4 regions of the Rhizobium sp. NLR22b genome follow, and region 2 is predicted to be linked to each of the others. Evidence: predicted binding sites of a transcription regulator. Region 2 holds the regulator's gene; each other region holds the start of a gene.
The links. Region 2 encodes PhoB, which activates phosphate uptake and scavenging genes when phosphate is short. Its sites were predicted from a motif close to TGTCATNNANCTGTCAT; they were not measured.
Positions count from the first base shown of each region.

Region 1: the regulator PhoB is predicted to act here: its motif matches at 2,948-2,964, upstream of phnC (phosphonate ABC transporter ATP-binding protein).
Region 3: the regulator PhoB is predicted to act here: its motif matches at 1,710-1,726, upstream of HJC00_RS19880 (UDP-2,3-diacylglucosamine diphosphatase).
Region 4: the regulator PhoB is predicted to act here: its motif matches at 3,056-3,072, upstream of phnF (phosphonate metabolism transcriptional regulator PhnF).

Region 1 is NZ_JABDWM010000017.1:58,541-63,320, reverse strand. It holds gene phnE (phosphonate ABC transporter, permease protein PhnE) at 1-12, opposite strand, end outside; gene phnE (phosphonate ABC transporter, permease protein PhnE) at 20-979, opposite strand; gene phnD (phosphonate ABC transporter substrate-binding protein) at 1,044-1,949, opposite strand; gene phnC (phosphonate ABC transporter ATP-binding protein) at 2,036-2,881, opposite strand; gene HJC00_RS24765 (DapH/DapD/GlmU-related protein) at 3,000-3,617, opposite strand; gene phnL (phosphonate C-P lyase system protein PhnL) at 3,614-4,321, opposite strand; gene phnK (phosphonate C-P lyase system protein PhnK) at 4,346-4,780, opposite strand, start outside.
Region 2 is NZ_JABDWM010000001.1:504,629-509,408, forward strand. It holds gene argF (ornithine carbamoyltransferase) at 1-96, opposite strand, end outside; gene HJC00_RS02385 (aspartate aminotransferase family protein) at 134-1,333, opposite strand; gene HJC00_RS02390 (GcrA family cell cycle regulator) at 1,757-2,290, shown strand; gene phoB (phosphate regulon transcriptional regulator PhoB) at 2,584-3,267, opposite strand; gene phoU (phosphate signaling complex protein PhoU) at 3,428-4,141, opposite strand; gene pstB (phosphate ABC transporter ATP-binding protein PstB) at 4,185-4,780, opposite strand, start outside.
Region 3 is NZ_JABDWM010000012.1:94,035-98,814, forward strand. It holds gene HJC00_RS19870 (histidine phosphatase family protein) at 247-996, opposite strand; gene HJC00_RS19875 (hypothetical protein) at 1,181-1,669, opposite strand; gene HJC00_RS19880 (UDP-2,3-diacylglucosamine diphosphatase) at 1,787-2,599, shown strand; gene HJC00_RS19885 (MFS transporter) at 2,764-3,981, shown strand; gene dgcA (N-acetyl-D-Glu racemase DgcA) at 3,933-4,780, opposite strand, start outside.
Region 4 is NZ_JABDWM010000017.1:51,993-56,772, forward strand. It holds gene HJC00_RS24715 (ABC transporter ATP-binding protein) at 1-743, shown strand, start outside; gene dapB (4-hydroxy-tetrahydrodipicolinate reductase) at 759-1,583, shown strand; gene HJC00_RS24725 (2,3-bisphosphoglycerate-dependent phosphoglycerate mutase) at 1,605-2,240, shown strand; gene phnF (phosphonate metabolism transcriptional regulator PhnF) at 2,295-3,032, opposite strand; gene phnG (phosphonate C-P lyase system protein PhnG) at 3,143-3,619, shown strand; gene phnH (phosphonate C-P lyase system protein PhnH) at 3,619-4,227, shown strand; gene HJC00_RS24745 (carbon-phosphorus lyase complex subunit PhnI) at 4,232-4,780, shown strand, end outside.

The DNA.
Region 1 (4,780 bases), on a different contig from region 2:
AATCACCGTCATGGCGGCCTCAATGTTGCGGAAGGAAAGCGTGCTCGCCGACGAGACGGCGACGCAGCCATGCGGAGAACTGGTCGACGGCGACGATCGTCACGAAGAGCAGCAGAACGAGCGCCATCGTCTTGGCGCCGAAGCCGCGCGAGATCGAAAGCTTCAGCTCCTCGCCGATGCCGCCGCCGCCGACGGCCCCGATGATGGTCGAGGCGCGCACGTTGATCTCCAGGCGTAAGAGCGCATAGGAGGTGAAATTCGGCAGCACCTGTGGCAGGGCGGCGAAGCGCACGCGCTCCCACCAGTTGGCGCCGACGGCCTTCATCCCCTCATGCGGCTTCATATCGATGTTTTCGGCGACTTCGTAGAAGAGTTTGCCGAGCGCGCCGATCGTGTGCAGGGTGATGGCTATGATGGCGGCGACCGGCCCGATCGACAGGATCGCCGAAAACAGGCCGGCAATGACAATCTCGGGGAAGGCGCGCAGGAACTCCATCAGCCGCTTGGTGACGATGCGCAGCGGCCATGAATTCGTGAGATTGCGCGCGGCAAAGAAGCTCAAGGGAACCGCAAAGATGAAGGCGATGATGGTCGAGATGAGCGCTACGTTGATCGTGACGATCATCAGCTCGAAATATTCCGGAATGTAGAAGGCACCCCAGACGTAGACGCGGCCCTTGTCGAAGTTGAATTCCTCGCCGCCTCTGTCGTTGACGCTGGCTATGTCGAACAGCGCGCGCCAGACATCGTTCCAATCCTTGGGAATGAGCCAGCTCAGGAAGTCGAAAAGATGCGGCAGACGCTCGAAGAAATGGCCGGCATTGCTCTCATCGGCGAACCGGACGGAGCTGACGAATGCCGCAACGAGGATGACCAAGCCAAGGACGGTATAAAAGCGGCGCTTCGCGACCATCCGATCCCAGGCGGTGGCGATCTCCTGCGTGCTCTGCACGTGCGGCTGTGTATCGGCAATGGTCATGGACGCTCCGCGCGGTAACAAACAAAGGGCGGCCGTTGCCGGCCGCCCCGCATTGAAAAGGCGATCAGCCGCCGATGGCCGCCTTGCGAACCTCGACGACAGCATTGTAGAAGTCGTGCTTGACCGGGGCATAGCCCTTGTAGTCGCCGCCTTCGACAGCCGAGAAGCACTTGTGATCCTTTTCCGGCAGGGCCATGAAGAAGGCTGCGAGCTTCGTCTGCCACTCTTGGCCGAGGGCGTTGCGCACGACGAGCGGGCCGTTCGGGATCAGCGGCGAACGCCAGACTTCAACGAGCTTGTTCGGGTCCACGGCGCCCTTGTCGACTTCCTTGCGGAAGGTGCCGGAGGTGTAGCCGTCCTTGAAATCGCCGATGCCCGACGAGTCGTCGACTGCGACGTCGACCTTGCCGTCATAGGCGGCAAGCAGGTTGTTTTCATGCCCGCCGTTGAACTGGGTCGAGGCAAAGAACTTGTCATTCGGCATGCCGGTGTCCTTCGGGATCTGCGTCAGCGGAACGAGGTAACCGGAGGTGGAGTCCGGATCGGCGTAGCCGAGCTTCTTGCCTTTGGCGTCCTTGATGGTCTTGATACCGGAGGACTTCAGTGCAAGGCCGATCGAGTAATAACCCGTCGAACCATCTTTCTGCTGCGTCGTCAGGATCGGCGTAACGGCCTTCGAGTCCTTGAGGTAGACGGAGGCGTAGCCGGAAGCGCCGAGTTCGGCGAAGTCGAGCGTGCCGCCGAGCAGACCCTGGATAACGCCGTCATAATCGGCGGCCGGGAAGAGCGAGACCTTCTCGAAGCCGAACTCCTGCTTCAGATGGTCGGCAAGGCAGGCATAATTGCGCAGGCGATCGGTTTCGTTTTCGCCGCCAAGGATGCCGATGCGGAATTCCTTGAGGTCTGCGGCATTGGCGGCGCCGGCGAGCGCGAACAGCGCCGTTGCCGCAAAGAGTGCTTTCTTCAACATGCGTTCTCTCCTATCGACCGGTGTTCCGGCCTTCCCGTTACGAAGAATGTGCCCTTGACGCGGGCGTTCGATCGCGGCGGTCCCGCTCAGAGACCGGCCAATGCCAGCGGTTGGGCGCCGGCGGATGGATTGTCTGCCCGCTCGGCAGCGATATTGATGGATGTCGACGTCATGGTTTCGTCGATGCCGGCGCCATCCTTGTCCGTTCCGTAGATTGCCTTCACGGCTTCGGCCGTCAGCTCCGAGGGCTTGCCGTCAAAGACGACGCGGCCGCCGGCCATGCCGACGATGCGCTCACAATAGTTGCGGGCAGTGTCGAGCGTATGCAGATTTGTGATGACGGTGATGCCCTCGCGCTCGTTGATGTCGCGCAGCGCATCCATGACGATCTTGGCGTTCAGCGGGTCGAGCGAGGCGATAGGCTCGTCGGCGAGTACCATCCTCGGGTTCTGCATCAGCGCCCGGGCGATCGCCACGCGCTGCTGCTGGCCGCCGGAAAGCGTGCCGGCCGGCTGCAGCGCCGTCTGCTCGATGCCGAGGCGCTCCAGTGCGGCGATCGCATGAACGCGTTCTTCCCGGGTGAAGATGTTGAGAAGGCTCAGAAGCGTCGAGCGGTGATTGAGGCGGCCGAGCATGACATTTGTGAGAACATCGAGGCGCGGCACCAGGTTGAACTGCTGAAAGATCATCGCACAGTCGCGCTGCCAGTTGCGCAATGCCTGGCCGCGAAGCCCGGAGACCTCGACGCCGGCGAAATGAATGGAGCCGGAGCTCGGTTCCTGCAGCCGATTGATCATGCGCAGCAGCGTCGACTTGCCGGCGCCGGAGCGGCCGATGATGCCAACCATCTGGCCCTGGGCAACGGTGAGCGTCACGGCATCGACGGCGAGCTTGTTTCCGAAACGGCGGGTGACATCCTTCAGCTCGAACATCATGCTCTTCCCTTGCACTCCAGGCCTTGGTCAGCATCGCATTAGTCCCGCTTCATGAACCTCCAATGTCATATTTGTGTAAGAGGTGTCACAAATCTCCGTGTCTCGGCGGTGGCGTCTAGCATTCGTAGCGGGCCAGAAAATCTTCCGCGCTAAGGTTGCGGAAATCCTGCAAGGCCAGGCGCAACCGGTCGTGTTGCCAATCCCACCAGGAAAGCCTGTCCATGCGTTCGCCGATCTCTTTCGGGAAACGTTCGCGGATCAGCTTCGCCGGCACACCGCCGACGATCGTGTATGATGCAACGTCCTTCGATACGACCGCGCCGGCCCCGATGACGGCGCCATTGCCGACGTTGACGCCGGGCAGGATGGTCGCGCCATGGCCGATCCAGACGTCGTGGCCGATCGTCGCCCGGTTCGAGCGCCGCCAGGCGAAGAAATCCGTCTCCATATCGGCGTCCGGCCAGTAATTGGCGGCGCGATAGGTGAAATGATGCAGAGTCGCGCGCCAGGTCGGGTGGTTGGTGGCGTTGATGCGCACAGCGGCGGCGATATTGACGAACTTGCCGATCGTTGCGCACCAGACGGCGCCGTCCTGCATGATGTAGGAATAGTCGCCGAAGGTCGCCTCGCTGATGCGGCAGCGTTCGCAGACTTCCGTATAGCGCCCGAAGGTGGAATCGCTGACCTCGGCCGTTTCGTGGATGGCGGGCTCGATACCAAGCTTGCGGCTCATGCGGCAATCTTCCTCGGCGAGAACTGCTGGACGTCGAGGATGCGGTCGGCGACGGCCTCGCGCACTTCCTCGTCATGGAAGATGCCGAGAAGGGCGACGCCCGCCTTCTTCTTCTCTGCGATCATGCCGACGACGACGGCGCGGTTTTTCGCATCCAGCGAGGCTGTGGGTTCATCGAGAAGCAGGATCGTATGCTCGGTGATGAAGCCGCGGGCGATGTTGACGCGCTGCTGCTCGCCGCCGGAAAAGGTGGCGGGCGGAAGTTGCCAAAGCGCCTCCGGCAGGTTGAGCCTGGCAAGCAGGGCGCCTGCCTTTTCGCGTGCAACGACGATTTCTTCGCCGCGCGCCACGAGCGGCTCGGCCACCACGTCGATTGCCGCCACGCGCGGTACGGTGCGCAGGAATTGGCTGACATAGCCGAGCGTATCGCGGCGAACATTGAGCACGGTGCGCGGATCGGCGGCGGCGAGGTCGACGATCCGCCCGTCGTGGCGGACGAGGATCTGGCCGGTGTCGACGGCATAATTGCCGTAGATCATCTTGAGCAGCGAGCTCTTGCCGATGCCTGAGGGGCCGCCGAGAACGACGCATTCGCCTGACGACACGGAGAAGGCGACGTCGGAGACGACGGGCAGCCTGATGCCGTCGCGCAGGTGCATGGTGAAGCTCTTCGAGACTTCGGAAACGACGAGGGGCGTTGGCATGATATGGTTCTCCTGGTTTCTAGCTCAGACCTGCAGGATCGAGGAGACGAGCAGCTGCGTGTAAGGCTCTCTGGGATCGTCGAGCACGCGGTCGGTGAGGCCCTGTTCGATGACGTAGCCGTCCTTCATCACCATCATGCGGTGCGAGAGCAGGCGGGCGACGGCGAGATCGTGGGTGACGATGATGGCCGAGAGGCCAAGATCGTTGACGAGGCCTCGCATCAGATCGAGCAGGCGCGCCTGCACCGAAACATCGAGGCCGCCGGTCGGCTCGTCCATGAAGACCAGACGCGGACCGGTGACGAGGTTGCGGGCGATCTGCAGGCGCTGGCGCATGCCGCCGGAAAAGGCGCGCGGCTGATCGTCGATGCGATCGGCATCGATCTCGACGCGTTCGAGCCAGTCGATGGCGGTGGAGCGGATCTTGCCATAGTGCCGGTCGCCGATCGCCATCAGCCG
Region 2 (4,780 bases):
CTTGAAGGCCTGCTTGCGGGCGAGCGCGTCGTTCATGATGGTTCTGAGGTCGGCCGATGTGACGGCCGAAAGATCGAGGAAATGTTTAGGAGCCATGTTCTTACCTGTCGTGCGCCCGAAGGCGGCGATCCCTTCAAGCCGTCTTCTTGATCTTGGCGGCGCGGATGCTCTCGGCGGCGCGCTCGAGGCGCACAAGCCCTTCGCGGGCTTCCTCGGCAGTGACCACCAGCGGCGGAAGAAGGCGGATGACGTTGTCGCCGGCCGGCACGCCGAGCAGATGCGCGGCGCGGATCGCCTGCAGCAATTCGGCCGAGGGAACCGCAGCCTTGACGCCGAGAAGAAGCCCTTCGCCTCGGATATCCTCGATCACATCGGGATAACGATCCTTGAGCGAGGCCAGTCCCTGGCGGAAGACGAGCGCGACGTCGCGCACATGCTCAAGGAAGCCATCGGCGAGGATGACGTCGAGCACGGCGCTGCCGACCGCCATGGCCAGCGGATTGCCGCCATAGGTCGAACCATGCGTGCCGGCCTTCATGCCGGAAGCGGCCTCGGCGGTTGCAAGGCAGGCGCCGAGCGGGAAACCGCCGCCGATGCCCTTGGCGACGGCCATGATATCAGGCGTGATGCCGGACCATTCATGGGCAAACAGCTTGCCGGTACGGCCGACGCCCGTCTGCACCTCGTCGAGGATCAGCAGCAGGCCATTTTCGTCGCAGATCCGGCGCAGCGCCTTCATGAATTCGCTGGTGGCGGGACGCACGCCGCCCTCGCCCTGCACCGGCTCGATCAGGATTGCGGCCGTCGCATCGGTAATGGCGGCACGCACGGCATCGATGTCGCCGAACGGCACCTGATCGAAACCCGGCGCCTTGGGGCCGAAACCTTCGAGATATTTCTCCTGGCCGCCGGCGGCGATCGTCGCCAGCGTGCGGCCGTGGAAAGCGCCTTCGAAGGTGATGATATGGAACCTCTCGGGATGGCCCTTGGAAAACTGATAGCGGCGCGCCGTCTTGATGGCGCATTCGAGCGCCTCGGCGCCCGAATTGGTGAAGAACACCTTGTCGGCGAAGGTGGCGTCGGTCAGGCGTTTGGCCAGGCGCTCCTGGCCGGGAATTTCATAGATATTGGAGAGGTGCCAGACCTTGTCGGCCTGCTCCTTCAGCGCCGCGACCACATGCGGGTTGCCGTGGCCGACGGAGGTGACGGCGACCCCGGCGCCGAAATCGAGATAACGCTCGCCGCTCTCGGCGATCAGCCATACGCCCTCGCCTCGCTCGAACCGCAGCGGGGCACGAGAATAGGTGTCGTAAAGCGGCGCGGCTTCAGCCATCGCGGGTCTCCCGTTCAATGTTGTCAGGCGCGGATTCCGGCTAACAAAACCAGGTCCGAAAAATCAAAAATGCCGCCTTTCGGCGGCGAGCGGTACTATTTCCTTTTCGCGCTGCAATGTCAACAAAACTGCGGCCTTAGCGTATGCCGCAAGCTTGTACAGGGGCACTTTCGGCCTTCAACAGGCATTATTGCAGAAATGACACGCAGAGGCAGCAAGTTGGGGAAAAACTTGAAATTCGATTCATCCGGATTCCCGCGACTCTTGTCACGGAGTCAGCCTCACACTAGGTTAAAGTTCAATTACTAGACTGCATGCGGCGGAACTAGTCACCAAAATTGATCAAGCGTTTCTTGTTTCGGAGGCTTCCGGGACAACGGTGAGGGATTCTGCCATCACCAACGCAAAAGGTGGAGACAGGGCATGAACTGGACAGACGAGCGGGTCGAGAAACTCAAGAAGCTTTGGGCCGAAGGACTGAGCGCCAGCCAGATTGCTGCGCAGCTTGGCGGGGTCAGCCGAAACGCCGTTATCGGCAAGGTGCACAGGCTCAGCCTTCCCGGCCGCGCCAAGGCCGGCGGCACGGCCACCGCGGCGCGCACGCCGAAGCGCCAGACATCCGCGCCGCGCGCGCCGAACTACGCCTCCCGGATCGCCACCCGCACCGTGACCCGCCAGCAGGGCGCAACCCTGCTGAAGGAAGAGATCGAGATCGATACAGTCGAGGAAATGGAATATGTGCCGAAGGGCAACGTGGTGGTGCCGATTTCCCGCCGCCTCGGCCTGACGGAGCTCACCGAACGCACCTGCAAGTGGCCGGTCGGCGATCCGCTCAAGGAAGATTTCCATTTCTGCGGCTGCGAATCCCCGGACAATTCGCCCTATTGCAGCTATCATCAGAAGCTTGCCTATCAGCCGATCAACGAACGCCGCCGGGCGGCGGCGCGGGTCAGCTGAGCGGACCGGTATAGCCAGACATAAAAAACGGGCCGCCGTTTCTTATTCGAGTGGGAAGTGACCTTTGCGTTTAGCAACCCCCACACTCCGTCATGCCAGGGCTTGACGGAGGAGAGGTGGCGCCGGGACAAGTCGGCTTTGCAGGCGCGATGGAAAGGTGGTGCCGAGACGCATAAGCCTCGCCGGCGCAACGACGCTGGCTCCGCAGCGGCGACGATGGACGACAAGGCGGGCCTCACAAGCCGTACTGCCGTGCGTTTGGCGGGAACGCCAACCCCACACTCCCTCAGCCTTCAGGCCTCCATCGAATAACCGGCGCCGCGGACGGTGCGGATGACGTCCTGCATGTTGGAGAAATTCAGCGCCTTGCGCAGGCGGCCGACATGGACGTCGACGGTGCGTTCGTCGACATAGATGTCGTGGCCCCAGACGCCGTCCAGCAGCTGCGAACGGGAAAAGACCCGGCCCGGCGACGACATCAGGAATTCCAGCAGCCGGAATTCGGTCGGGCCGAGGCGGACTTCGCGGCTCTTGCGGTGGACACGATGGGTTTCGCGGTCGAGCTCGATATCGCCGCATTTCAGCACCGAGGACAGCACCTCGGGACGGGCCCGACGCAGCATCGCCTTGACGCGGGCGACGAGCTCGGGGGTCGAGAAGGGCTTGACGACGTAATCGTCGGCGCCGGTGGACAGTCCGCGCACACGCTCGCTCTCCTCGCCGCGCGCCGTCAGCATGATGATCGGCAGCCGCTCGGTTTCCGGCCGCATGCGCAGGCGCCGGCAGAGTTCGATGCCGGAGACGCCGGGCAGCATCCAGTCGAGGATGAGAAGGTCGGGCGTGCGCTCCTGAAGCCTGATCTCGGCCTCGTCGCCGCGCAGGATGGTATCGACCTCAAAGCCTTCCGCCTCAAGATTATAGCGAAGAAGCACGCTCAGCGCTTCCTCGTCTTCAACAACTGCGACTCTCGGGATCATGCGTGTCCGTCTCCTCGCGCACAAGCCTTAAACCGGGACGATTTAAGCAGGCGTCCTGCGCAAATTCAGAAATTGGCTGCGACCTCTTTGCGCGCCCCGAACGGGCGCGCACGCAAGTGACTGGTCCGGGCGGCTGGCCCGGGCGGCTCGTTCGGAACAATTATTCCGTCGCGGCGCCGACAGTGTTGGCACTGTCATCCTTCGGACGATCGCCTTCCGGCTGGGCGCCCGTCGCCATGTAGTAAATCGTCTCGGCGATGTTGGTGGCATGGTCGCCGATGCGCTCGATGTTCTTGGCGCAAAAGAGCAGATGCGTGCAGCTCGTGATGTTGCGCGGATCTTCCATCATGTAGGTCAAGAGCTCGCGGAACAGCGAGGTGTACATCGCGTCGATCTCGTTGTCGCGTTCGCGGATGGCGGTCGCCTTGTCGGCGGCGCGTGTCGTATAGACGTCGAGCACTTCCTTGAGCTGGACGAGCGCCAGCTCAGAGAGGTGCTCGAGGCCGCGGGCGAGCTTGCGCGGCACGCCTGTGCTCTGCACGGCGATGACGCGCTTGGCGGTGTTCTTGCCGAGGTCGCCGACGCGTTCGAGATCGGCGGCGATGCGGATCGAACCCATGATCTCGCGCAGGTCCGAGGCCATCGGCTGACGGCGGGCGATGGTGACGATCGCCTTGTCGCCAATCTCGCGTTCGGTGTGATCGAGGATCACATCGTCGGAAATGACCTTTTGCGCCAGCGCCGTATCGCCGTTGACCAGCGCCCGGACGGATTCCGCGACCATCTGTTCGGCCAGGCCGCCCATTTCGGAAATCCGCCTGGAGAGGAACTTCAGATCATCATCATAGGCGGAATAAATATGTGTCGATGCCATGGGGCTTTGTCCTCGAATAACGGAAAGCTTCGTGTCGCCGGGATCAGCCGAAGCGACCCATGATGTAATCCTGGGTGCGTGGATCGTCGGGGTTGGTGAACATCTTGTCGGTGTCGTTCTCCTCGACGAGGTTGCCGAGGTGGAACATGGCGGTGCGCTGCGAAACACGCGCGGCCTGCTGCATGGAGTGGGTGACGATGACGATCGTGTAGTTCTCGCGCAACTCGTGGATCAGCTCCTCGACCTTGGCGGTGGCAATCGGATCAAGGGCCGAGCAGGGTTCGTCCATCAGGATGACCTCCGGGCTGACGGCGACGGCGCGGGCAATGCACAGGCGCTGCTGCTGACCGCCGGAGAGGCCGGTGCCGGATTCGTGCACGCGGTCCTTGACCTCGTTCCACAGGCCGGCGCGCTGCAGGCTGCTCTCGACGATCTGGTCGAGATCGGCCTTCGACTTGGCGAGACCGTGGATGCGCGGGCCGTAGGAGACGTTTTCGTAGATCGACTTCGGGAACGGGTTCGGCTTCTGGAAAACCATGCCGACGCGGGCGCGAAGTTCGACCACGTCGATATCCGGATCATAGATGTCGTCGCTGTCGAGCGTGATCTTGCCGGTGACGCGGCAGCCTTCGATCGTGT
Region 3 (4,780 bases), on a different contig from region 2:
TCTTGCAGTACGAGACTTGATCTCCTCGTCATTTCGACATCTCTCCTTCATCGTCTCCGAACCGTCATGCGGATGGCAGTGTTGAAATAGAGCTTTCAGAATGTCTCACGAGCTATTTCGGGAAAATGAACCATCTGCAACTCTGTGCCGCAAGTGAATATGGCACCAATCTCTGCTTGAATTCACATTTGCCTGGGACTGGCCGAACCTCGTGCACATGGATGAGTGCGCGAACTCAGAAACGGTTTACCCACCGCACTTCGGCGTCATCGTCACGTCAGCGCCATAGGCATCGCGCAGTTTATCCTCCTGTCCCGGCTGCCGGTCGGCGGCCTGGTGGAGCAGGATCGTGTCGTAGCCCTGCAAACGCGTTCCCTCGATCAGCGTGACGTCGGAATTCCCAGGATTGTCGGATCGCTCGAACCAGTCGACGGAGTGGTGCAGGAAATTCATTTCGACCGCGCGGTTGGTGACGCCATGGCCGACGATCGCGACATTGTGGTCGCCGGTCTCGGCTTCGCGCATGACGGTCTGGAGGAAGAGACGCACCCGCTGCGCCACGTCCGCCCGGCTTTCGCCGTCCGGCGGCCGTGCATAGAACTTGCCGCTGTTGTTGCGGAGCCTCGCCCATTTTTCGAATTCCTCGGGGAATTTCTGTTTCTGCTCGGCATGATCGTAGATTTCGGTGAAGAGGCCGAAATCCTGCTCGCGCAGAAGATAATCTTCCCTGACATCGCCGACGAAGTTTTCCGGCAGCACTTCGAGCAGCGCATCCTTGCTCTGGCGCGTGCGCAGGAACGGCGAATACCAGATATGCAGCTTCTGGAATCCCTCGCTCGGCAGCCCTCTCAGGTACGAGGCGATGACAGCGCCTGCCTCCGCCGCCTGGCGATAGCCCCACTCGGTCAACGGCACGTTATGATCGCCGAACTGACGGTAGGCCTGTTCGTTGATGTTGCCGAGGGATTCGCCGTGGCGAACGAGAAAGAGACGCATCGGCCATCCCCGCTTCATCGGATATGGAATCGTCGTCATCATGAACGCGCTCGATTGGCAGGGCAATATCGTCGGTCGGAAAAGGGGGCGAGCGTCTGGTCGCCGCTTGCCCCAATCCGCTTGGCCCGTCGATCTTGTTCACTCGGTTCCAAAATCAAGGAGCGAGGGAGGGTCTTCCGCGCTATCAGCGGCCCTGGAAGATCTTGACGAGCTTTGGCGTAAACCGGTGAGCCTTGATGTCGAGCAGATCCTGATACGTGGCCCGACCGGAGATCGCGGCCGCCAGATATCGCTGGCAGGCGACCCTCGGAGCGTCCTTGTCAGAGACGTTTGTCACGATCCCGGCGGTGCGACGCGCATTTGCATCGAAATCCTTTGCGCACACTTTGACGAACTCATTTCTCGCTCTGGTGCTGCCTTGCAGCAACGTGACGGTCGCATCATAATCCTGCTGCGTCGGTGCACAGCCTGCAAGTATTGCAATAGAAATCATTATCGTCGCGGTGCGGACATGCATCATCAACCCCCAAGGATACGCCAAATCGGCACCTGCTGTTAATTTGATTCTCGGCATGCGGGAAAGATCTAGAACCTCGCGGCACGAAATTATGGTGATCGGATTTCCGATTTCGGTTTTGCGACCTTCGTGACCGACGGGATCGGCGTTTACCATCCAGACGGTATGGGTCGGTCTGCAGGGCTTTTCCCCAGCTTGTCATCTTCCTGAAACACGAGTCTGGTTTTGGAGGGCTAGATGAAAGATGGGGCACGAGCACTGTTCGTGACAAACATGATGGAACCCAGACATTTCCGCACGCTCTTCATTTCCGATATTCATCTCGGCTCGAAGGCCGCGAAGGCTGATTTCCTGCTCGATTTCCTGCGCTACCACGAGGCAGACACCATCGTGCTCGTCGGCGATATCGTCGACGGCTGGCGTCTGAAACGCAGCTGGTACTGGCCGCAGGTCTGCAACGACGTCGTCCAGAAGCTGTTGCGCAAGGCGCGCAAGGGCACGCGCGTCGTTTATATCCCAGGCAATCACGACGAATTTCTGCGCGACTTCCCGGGCATGCATTTCGGCGGCATCGAGGTCGTCGAGCGTATGATGTATGACGGCGCGGACGGCAAGAGATACCTGATCCTGCACGGCGACGAGTTCGATGTCGTCGTCCGCAACGCCCGCCTGCTCGCCTATCTCGGCGACTGGGCCTATGATACGGCGATCCGCATCAACATCCTGCTCGCGGCCGTACGCCGCCGCCTCGGCATGCCTTATTGGTCGTTCTCCGCCTGGGCGAAGCTGCAGGTCAAGCACGCGGTCAATTTCATCGGCGAGTTCGAGCGCGTCGTCGCCGAAGAGGCCCGCAAGAGCGGCGCCGACGGCGTGATCTGCGGCCACATCCACCACGCCATGATCCAGGATATGGACGGCATTCGCTACATCAACACGGGTGACTGGGTGGAAAGCTGCACGGCGGTTGCCGAACATGCCGACGGCACCTTCGAACTGATCACCTGGCGGGCGCTTGCCACCGCCGTACCGGCGCTTACCGCCATCGAGAGTACCGAAGAGGCGGAACTCGCCCCGCAGGCGGCGTGATTTTACGGCCGTCGCTGTCGCGGCGGCTCGCCGGCAATTTAGCCGTTACCGCGAGGTAACAGGCCATATTTATTTTCTAAAACGTTTCCGGACGGCTATTTCTCGCAATAGTCGCCCCCCGGGTGGTGTGTTAGGAAAACATCCAGTTTCCTTCAGGTCCACAGATGATTCCCGCTCAACATTCCCCGGGTGAGGGAGCGCCGCCGCGCTTCCGGCTGCTCAGTGCGCTGTCTTATTGCGCGCCGCTGCTCGTCAATGGCGTCGTGCTGCCATTCTTCCCGGTATGGCTGGAAACCCATAGTCTCAGCGACCATGAAATCGGCATTATCCTCGCCATACCGATGGTGGTTCGAGTCTTGGTGGCGCCTGTCGTCGCCATGATCGCCGACCGCATGAAGGAGCGCGCCACCGTGCTGCTCTGGTCGGGGAGCCTGTCGCTGCTGACGGCGATCGCACTTTACTGGTCGACCAGCTTCTGGCCGGTGACAATCGTCTTCGCGCTGCAGGGCGCCAGCTTTGCGCCCTATGTGCCCGTGGTCGAATCGATCGTCATTTCAGGCGTGCGGCGTTGGGGGCTCGATTATGGGTCGATGCGCGTGTGGGGCTCCATCGCCTTCATCGTCTCGACGCTGGTCGGCGGTCAGCTGATCAGCCGGTGGGGCGGCGGCATGGTGCTCATCGTCATGGTGTTCGGCTTCATGATGACGGTAGTGATGGCGATCTTCTGTCCGCGTATCGGGCCGACCCGGCGGCGCGGTCTGCCGATCGACCTTCCTGCCGCCACCGGCAGCGGCCTGCGCGAACCGCATTTGCTGCTGCTTCTGATCGGCGTCGCCATCCAGCAGTCGAGCCATGCCGTGCTCAATGCTTTCTCCTCGATCTATTGGCATCAGCTCGGCTTTTCCGGCACGCAAGTCGGCCTGCTCTGGAGCGCCGGCGTTGCCTCGGAGGTGACGGTGTTCTTTCTGTCGAAGCGGCTCAATCGGCGCTTCACTGCCTGGACCCTAATCCGCTTCGGCTGCGCCGTCAGCGTCTGCCGCTGGATCCTGTTTCCCATGAATGCCGGCTTTGCCGGCTTCCTTCTGCTGCAATGCTTCCACGGCTTCACCTATGCCTTCGTGCATACCGGCGTGCAGCGGCGGATCGTGGCGACAGTGCAGGAGACGCAGGAGGCCTCGGCGCAGGGCGCCTATTTCTTTTATGTCGGCATGGCGATGGGGTTAATGACCATCGCTTCGGGTTATCTCCACGCTTGGCTCGGTCTCGTCAGTTATTACGTCATGGCGCTCGTCGCTCTTACGGGCCTCGGGATCGTCATCTCAGCCTATTATCTTCAGCCCCAGAGGGCGCTTTCCGGCGGAAAGACCAGGGAAGCGGCGTAGCGCAGGCCGGGCTCGCGGTCGTGGGCAAGCAGCAGCGGGCCGTCGAGATCGACAAAATCGGCATTCTGCGCGAGCAGCACGGCCGGCGCCATGGCGAGCGAGGTGCCGACCATGCAGCCGATCATGATCGAAATGCCGAGTCTCTCGGCTTCGGTCTTCATTGCCAAGGCCTCGGTGAGGCCGCCTGTCTTGTCGAGCTTGATATTGATCGCATCATAGCGGTCGGCAAGGCTTGCGAGATCGCCGGTGTGGTGCACACTCTCGTCGGCGCAGACCAGCAGCGGGCGGCGGATTTCGGCAAGCAGCGCATCGCGGCCCGCTGGCAGCGGTTGCTCGACGAGGGCAACACCCGCCTCTGCGGCGATCTGCAGATGACGTTCCAGCACCGCCTCCGGCCAGCCCTCATTGGCGTCGAGAATGATCGCAGCTTCGGGTGCCGCCGCGCGGACGGCGCGGATGCGGCTTTCATCGTCGCCGGTTCCCACCTTGACCTTGAGCAGAGCGCGACCGGCATGTTCGCGCGCCTGCGCGGCCATTACGTCCGGCTCACCGAGCGAGATGGTGTAGGCTGTCGTGAGCGGTTTGAGCGATGTGAGGCCGAGGCGGGCGGCGACCGTTTGGCCCGTCCGTTTTGCTTCGAGATCCCAGAGAGCGCAATCAACCGCGTTGCGTGCCGCACCCGGCGGCATCGCCGACAAGAGATCGTCGCGCGAAATGCCGGATTCGATCAGCGGGCGCGCCGCCTCGATCTGGGCGAAGACGCTCTCCATGGTCTCACCGTAGCGGCGGTAGGGCACAC
Region 4 (4,780 bases), on a different contig from region 2:
AGGCGCGCATCGAATTCCGCAATGTTTCCTTCGCCTACGGCAGTGAAAGCGTGCTGAACAGTGTCAGCTTCGTCGCCGAGGGCGGGACGACCACGGCGCTTGTCGGCCCCTCTGGAGCGGGCAAATCCACCGTCATCAGCCTCATTCCGCGCTTCTACGACCCTCGCGAAGGCGAGATCCTGATCGACGGGCAGGATATCGCCCACATCACCAAGAAGTCGCTGCGCCAGCAGCTCGCCTATGTCTCGCAGCAGCCCTACCTGTTCGAGGGCACGATCCGCGACAATATCCGCTACGGCCGGCCGGAAGCGACCGATGCCGAGGTGGAAGAGGCCGCCCGGCTTGCCTATGCGCATGACTTCATCTCAGCGCAGCCGCAGGGTTACGATACGCCTGTCGGCGAAAACGGCGTGACGCTTTCAGGCGGCCAGCGCCAGCGACTTTCCATCGCGCGCGCTTTGGTGCGCAATGCACCGATCCTGCTGCTCGACGAGGCGACCTCCGCCCTCGACACCGAATCCGAGGCCGCCGTGCAGAAGGCGCTCGACGAGGCGATGACCGGGCGCACCGTGGTGGTGATCGCCCATCGGCTATCGACCGTGGTGCGCGCCGACAAGATCGTCGTCATGCAGCAGGGCCGGGTCGTCGAGGAGGGCAATCATGAGACGCTTGCGAAGGTCAGCGACGGTCTTTACGCTCGCCTCAACAATCTGCAGAGGCCCTCGGCCTCGGATTCATACTAAGCTGGTGGGACTGACATGAGCGATGCTGCGATGAAACTGGTGGTGGTCGGCGCAGCGGGACGCATGGGGCAGACGCTGATCCGGCTCATTCATTCCATGGAAGGCGTGATGCTGCATGCCGCCGTCGAACGTGCCGGCTCGCCCTTCGTCGGCAAGGATGCCGGTGAAATTGCCGGGCTCGGCCCGACCGGCGTCATCATCGGCGACGATCCGCTCCAGGCTTTCCTGCATGCCGAAGGCGTGCTCGATTTCACCGCGCCTGCCGCCACGGTGGAGTTTTCCGGTCTCGCCGCTCAGGCCCGCATCGTCCATGTCATCGGCACGACAGGCTGCTCGACCGAGGACAACGCGAAGATCGCCGCCGCGGCACGCCATGCCCGCGTCGTCAAGTCTGGCAATATGAGCCTCGGCGTCAATCTGCTCAGCGTTCTGGCCGAGCAGGCGGCACGAGCGCTCGATCCGGCGGACTGGGACATCGAAATCCTGGAAATGCACCACAAGCACAAAGTCGATGCTCCTTCCGGCACCGCCCTTCTCTTCGGCGAAGCGGCAGCCAAGGGCCGCAGTATCGATCTTGCCTCAAAATCGGTGAGGGTCCGCGACGGCCACACCGGCGCGCGCGAAGTCGGCACGATCGGTTTTGCGACGCTGCGCGGCGGCTCGGTCATCGGCGAGCATTCCGTGCTTTTTGCCGGAGAAGGCGAAATCGTCGCCCTGTCGCACAGCGCGGCAGACCGCTCGATCTTCGCGCGCGGCGCGATCAAGGCGGCGCTCTGGGCGCGCGACAAGAAGCCAGGTTTCTATTCCATGCTCGACGTGCTCGGGCTTTCTTCCCAATAACGACATATCGGAGGCATATTCATGAGCGGTACCCTCGTCCTCGTTCGCCACGGCCAGAGTGACTGGAACCTGAAGAATCTCTTCACCGGCTGGAAGGACCCGGATCTGACGGAGCTCGGCATCCAGGAAGCCAACGCCGGCGGCGCCGCACTTGCCGAATACGGGATCAAATTCGACGTCGCCTATACCTCGGCGCTGGTGCGCGCGCAGCACACGCTGAAGCTCATCCTCGACAAGGTCGGCCAGCCCGACCTCGAGACGATCCGCGACCAGGCGCTGAACGAGCGCGACTACGGCGATCTCTCCGGCCTCAACAAGGATGACGCGCGTGCCAAATGGGGCGAGGAACAGGTTCATATCTGGCGCCGTTCCTATGACGTGCCGCCGCCGGGCGGCGAGAGCCTGCGCGACACCGGCGCCCGTGTCTGGCCTTACTACCTCACGGAAATCCTGCCGCGCGTGCTGCGCGGCGAAAAGGTGCTGGTCGCCGCCCACGGCAATTCGCTGCGCTCGCTGGTCATGGTGCTCGACAAGCTGACCAAAGAAGGCGTGCTCGCCCTCAATCTCGCGACCGGCGTTCCAATGGTCTACAAGCTGAAGGCGGATTCAACCGTGGCTTCAAAGGAAGTTCTGGGCGATATGTCCGGTGCACACTAATTCGGTGAGGCGTGCCGCCGGAAGCGGTCGGCACGCCTGCCTCAACTATTGGCCTCAGTTCTCGATCGTGAACTGCACCCGGTCGGCGGCGAAACGGCTGATCGAATATTGCACCGGCACGCCGTCGAGATCGGTGTTCATTGCCTTGGCGATCAGCAGGATCGCGCCGGGGGTGAGTTCCAGGTCGGCAAGGTCGGCTGTCCCGGCATGGGCGGCCGTCACCTCGGTTGTCGCGCGGACATAATCCGCCACGCCAAGCTCGGCGAAAGCCTTGGTGATCGATTCATGCTTGCGGTAGGCCTCGCCGATCCCGGCGAAACGTTCGGCGGGAAACCAGCTCGTCGCTTTTGAAACCGGCCGCCTGTCGGCATGGCGCAATGTTTCCAGCCGGATCACTTGCTCGCCCTGTTTCACACCCAACCAGCGGGCAACCTCGGCGCTCGCCTCCTCCTGCGCCTCATCGAGCAGAAGACCACGCGTCTCGCGCGCCTGATCGCCGATGCCGGCAGTGAAGCGCGTGCGCCGGGTGATCGGGAAGTTCAGCCGCTGCTTGCGCTCGATCAGCGTGCCGCGGCCTTGCACCGCGCGCACGATCCCCTCCTGCGCCAGCGCCGCCAGCGCACTGCGCACCGTATGCCTGTTAACGCCGAATTGCAGCGCCAGCACCGTTTCCGGCGGCACCATTCTCGTTTCGTCATAGACTCCGTTGCCGATCGCCTCGCGAATTCGATCGGCGATCTGACGCCAGAGCGCCACACCTGTCTGCCTCTGCACCTGCTTCAGTCCTGCCATTCTGCCCCTGCCTTGCCCCACAATGTCACACGCTTGTCACGACACCGATTTAAGGCTAGGTATAACTTGTATGGTTGTCTATATCAATAGACATTTCGAGGAAAGCAGCGATGATATCAGCGGACAAGGAAGACGCCGCGTCGCAAACGGTCTCGGAGCGCAAACGCGCCGCCGATCTGTTGGCGCGAGCGGAACGGAGCGAACTCCAGGCAGTCTGGGACGCATTGCCGCAAAAGCCCGTGGCTTATCCGGTGCGCGGACCGGAGACCGGACTTGTAATGGTGCGCGGCCGCATCGGCGGCGGCGGAGCTCCTTTCAATCTCGGCGAGGTGACGATGACACGCGCGACGGTGCGGCTCGAGTCCGGTTCCATCGGTCATGCGCAGGCGCTCGGCACCGACCGGGAGAAGGCCCGTCTTGCGGCGATCTTCGACGCGCTCTGGCAGGAGGAGACGAGCAAGAATTTTGTCGAACAGGCACTGCTTTTGCCGATTGCCGCGCGCATCGCCGCCACTGAGCGCCGCAAGGCGGATGAGACGGCGGCAACCCGCGTCGATTTCTTCACCATGGTGCGGGGAGACAACTGATGGGTCTTGCGACAGAAGCTTTGATCGGCGGTTTTGCCGACCCGGTTTTCCATGCACAGAGCGTCTTCAAGATGCTGATGGACGGCATGGCCCGTCCCGGCGCCATTCAGACCATTGAGCCCGATATCGCTCCGCCGGCGCCGCTCGGCATTGCCGCCGGCGCGATCGCGCTCACGCTTTGCGACCACGACACGCCGGTCTGGCTTACCACGGGACTGGCGAAATCCGCCATGCCGGAGTGGCTCGGCTTCCACACTGGCGCGCCGCTGACCGCCGAGAAGGCCGATGCGCGTTTTGCCTTCATTGAGGCGGGCATTACGCTTTGCTCCTTCGGCCTGTTTGCATCAGGCACACAGGAATATCCCGACCGTTCGACGACTGTTGTCATCGAACTTCCCGAACTCGACGGCGGACGCAGGCTGGCGCTGATGGGTCCGGGCATCAAGAGTGTCGTGGAGATCGGGCCGGCCAGCCTCCCGGAGACATTCCTCAGACTCTGGAGCGAGAACCGGGCGCTCTTCCCGCGCGGCGTCGACATCGTGTTGACCTCAGGCAGACACTTCGTCTGCCTGCCGCGCACCACCAAGATCACAGCAACGGAGATCTGAGCTCATGTATGTTGCCGTCAAAGGTGGCGAGGCCGCCATCGCCAATGCCCATCGGCTGCTTGCCGACCGCCGCCGCGGCGACCGTTCGTTGCCGGCGATCGGCATTGAGCAGATCGTCGAACAACTCGCCCTCGCCGTCGACCGCGTCATGGCGGAGGCCTCGCTTTTCGACCGCACGCTCGCCGCCCTCGCCGTGCGCCAGTCGCGCGGCGACATGATCGAGGCGATCTTCCTGCTGCGCGCCTATCGCACGACGTTGCCGCGCTTCGGCTATTCCAAGCCGCTCGAGACGGCTGATATGACGATCGAACGGCGCATCTCGGCGACTTACAAGGATCTGCCGGGCGGCCAGCTGCTTGGGCCTACTTTCGACTATACTCATCGCCTTCTCGATCCGTCGCTGCTTCAGGACGAACTGGTCGAGGCGCCGGCCCGGCGCCCGGCCGAGACCGGCCGCGTCATGCGCGTCTCCGAAATCCTCGGCGAAGAGGGCCTGATCGAGGCCGACGGCGACATGCCCGAAGATCACGAGATCGGAGACCTGACCCGCGAG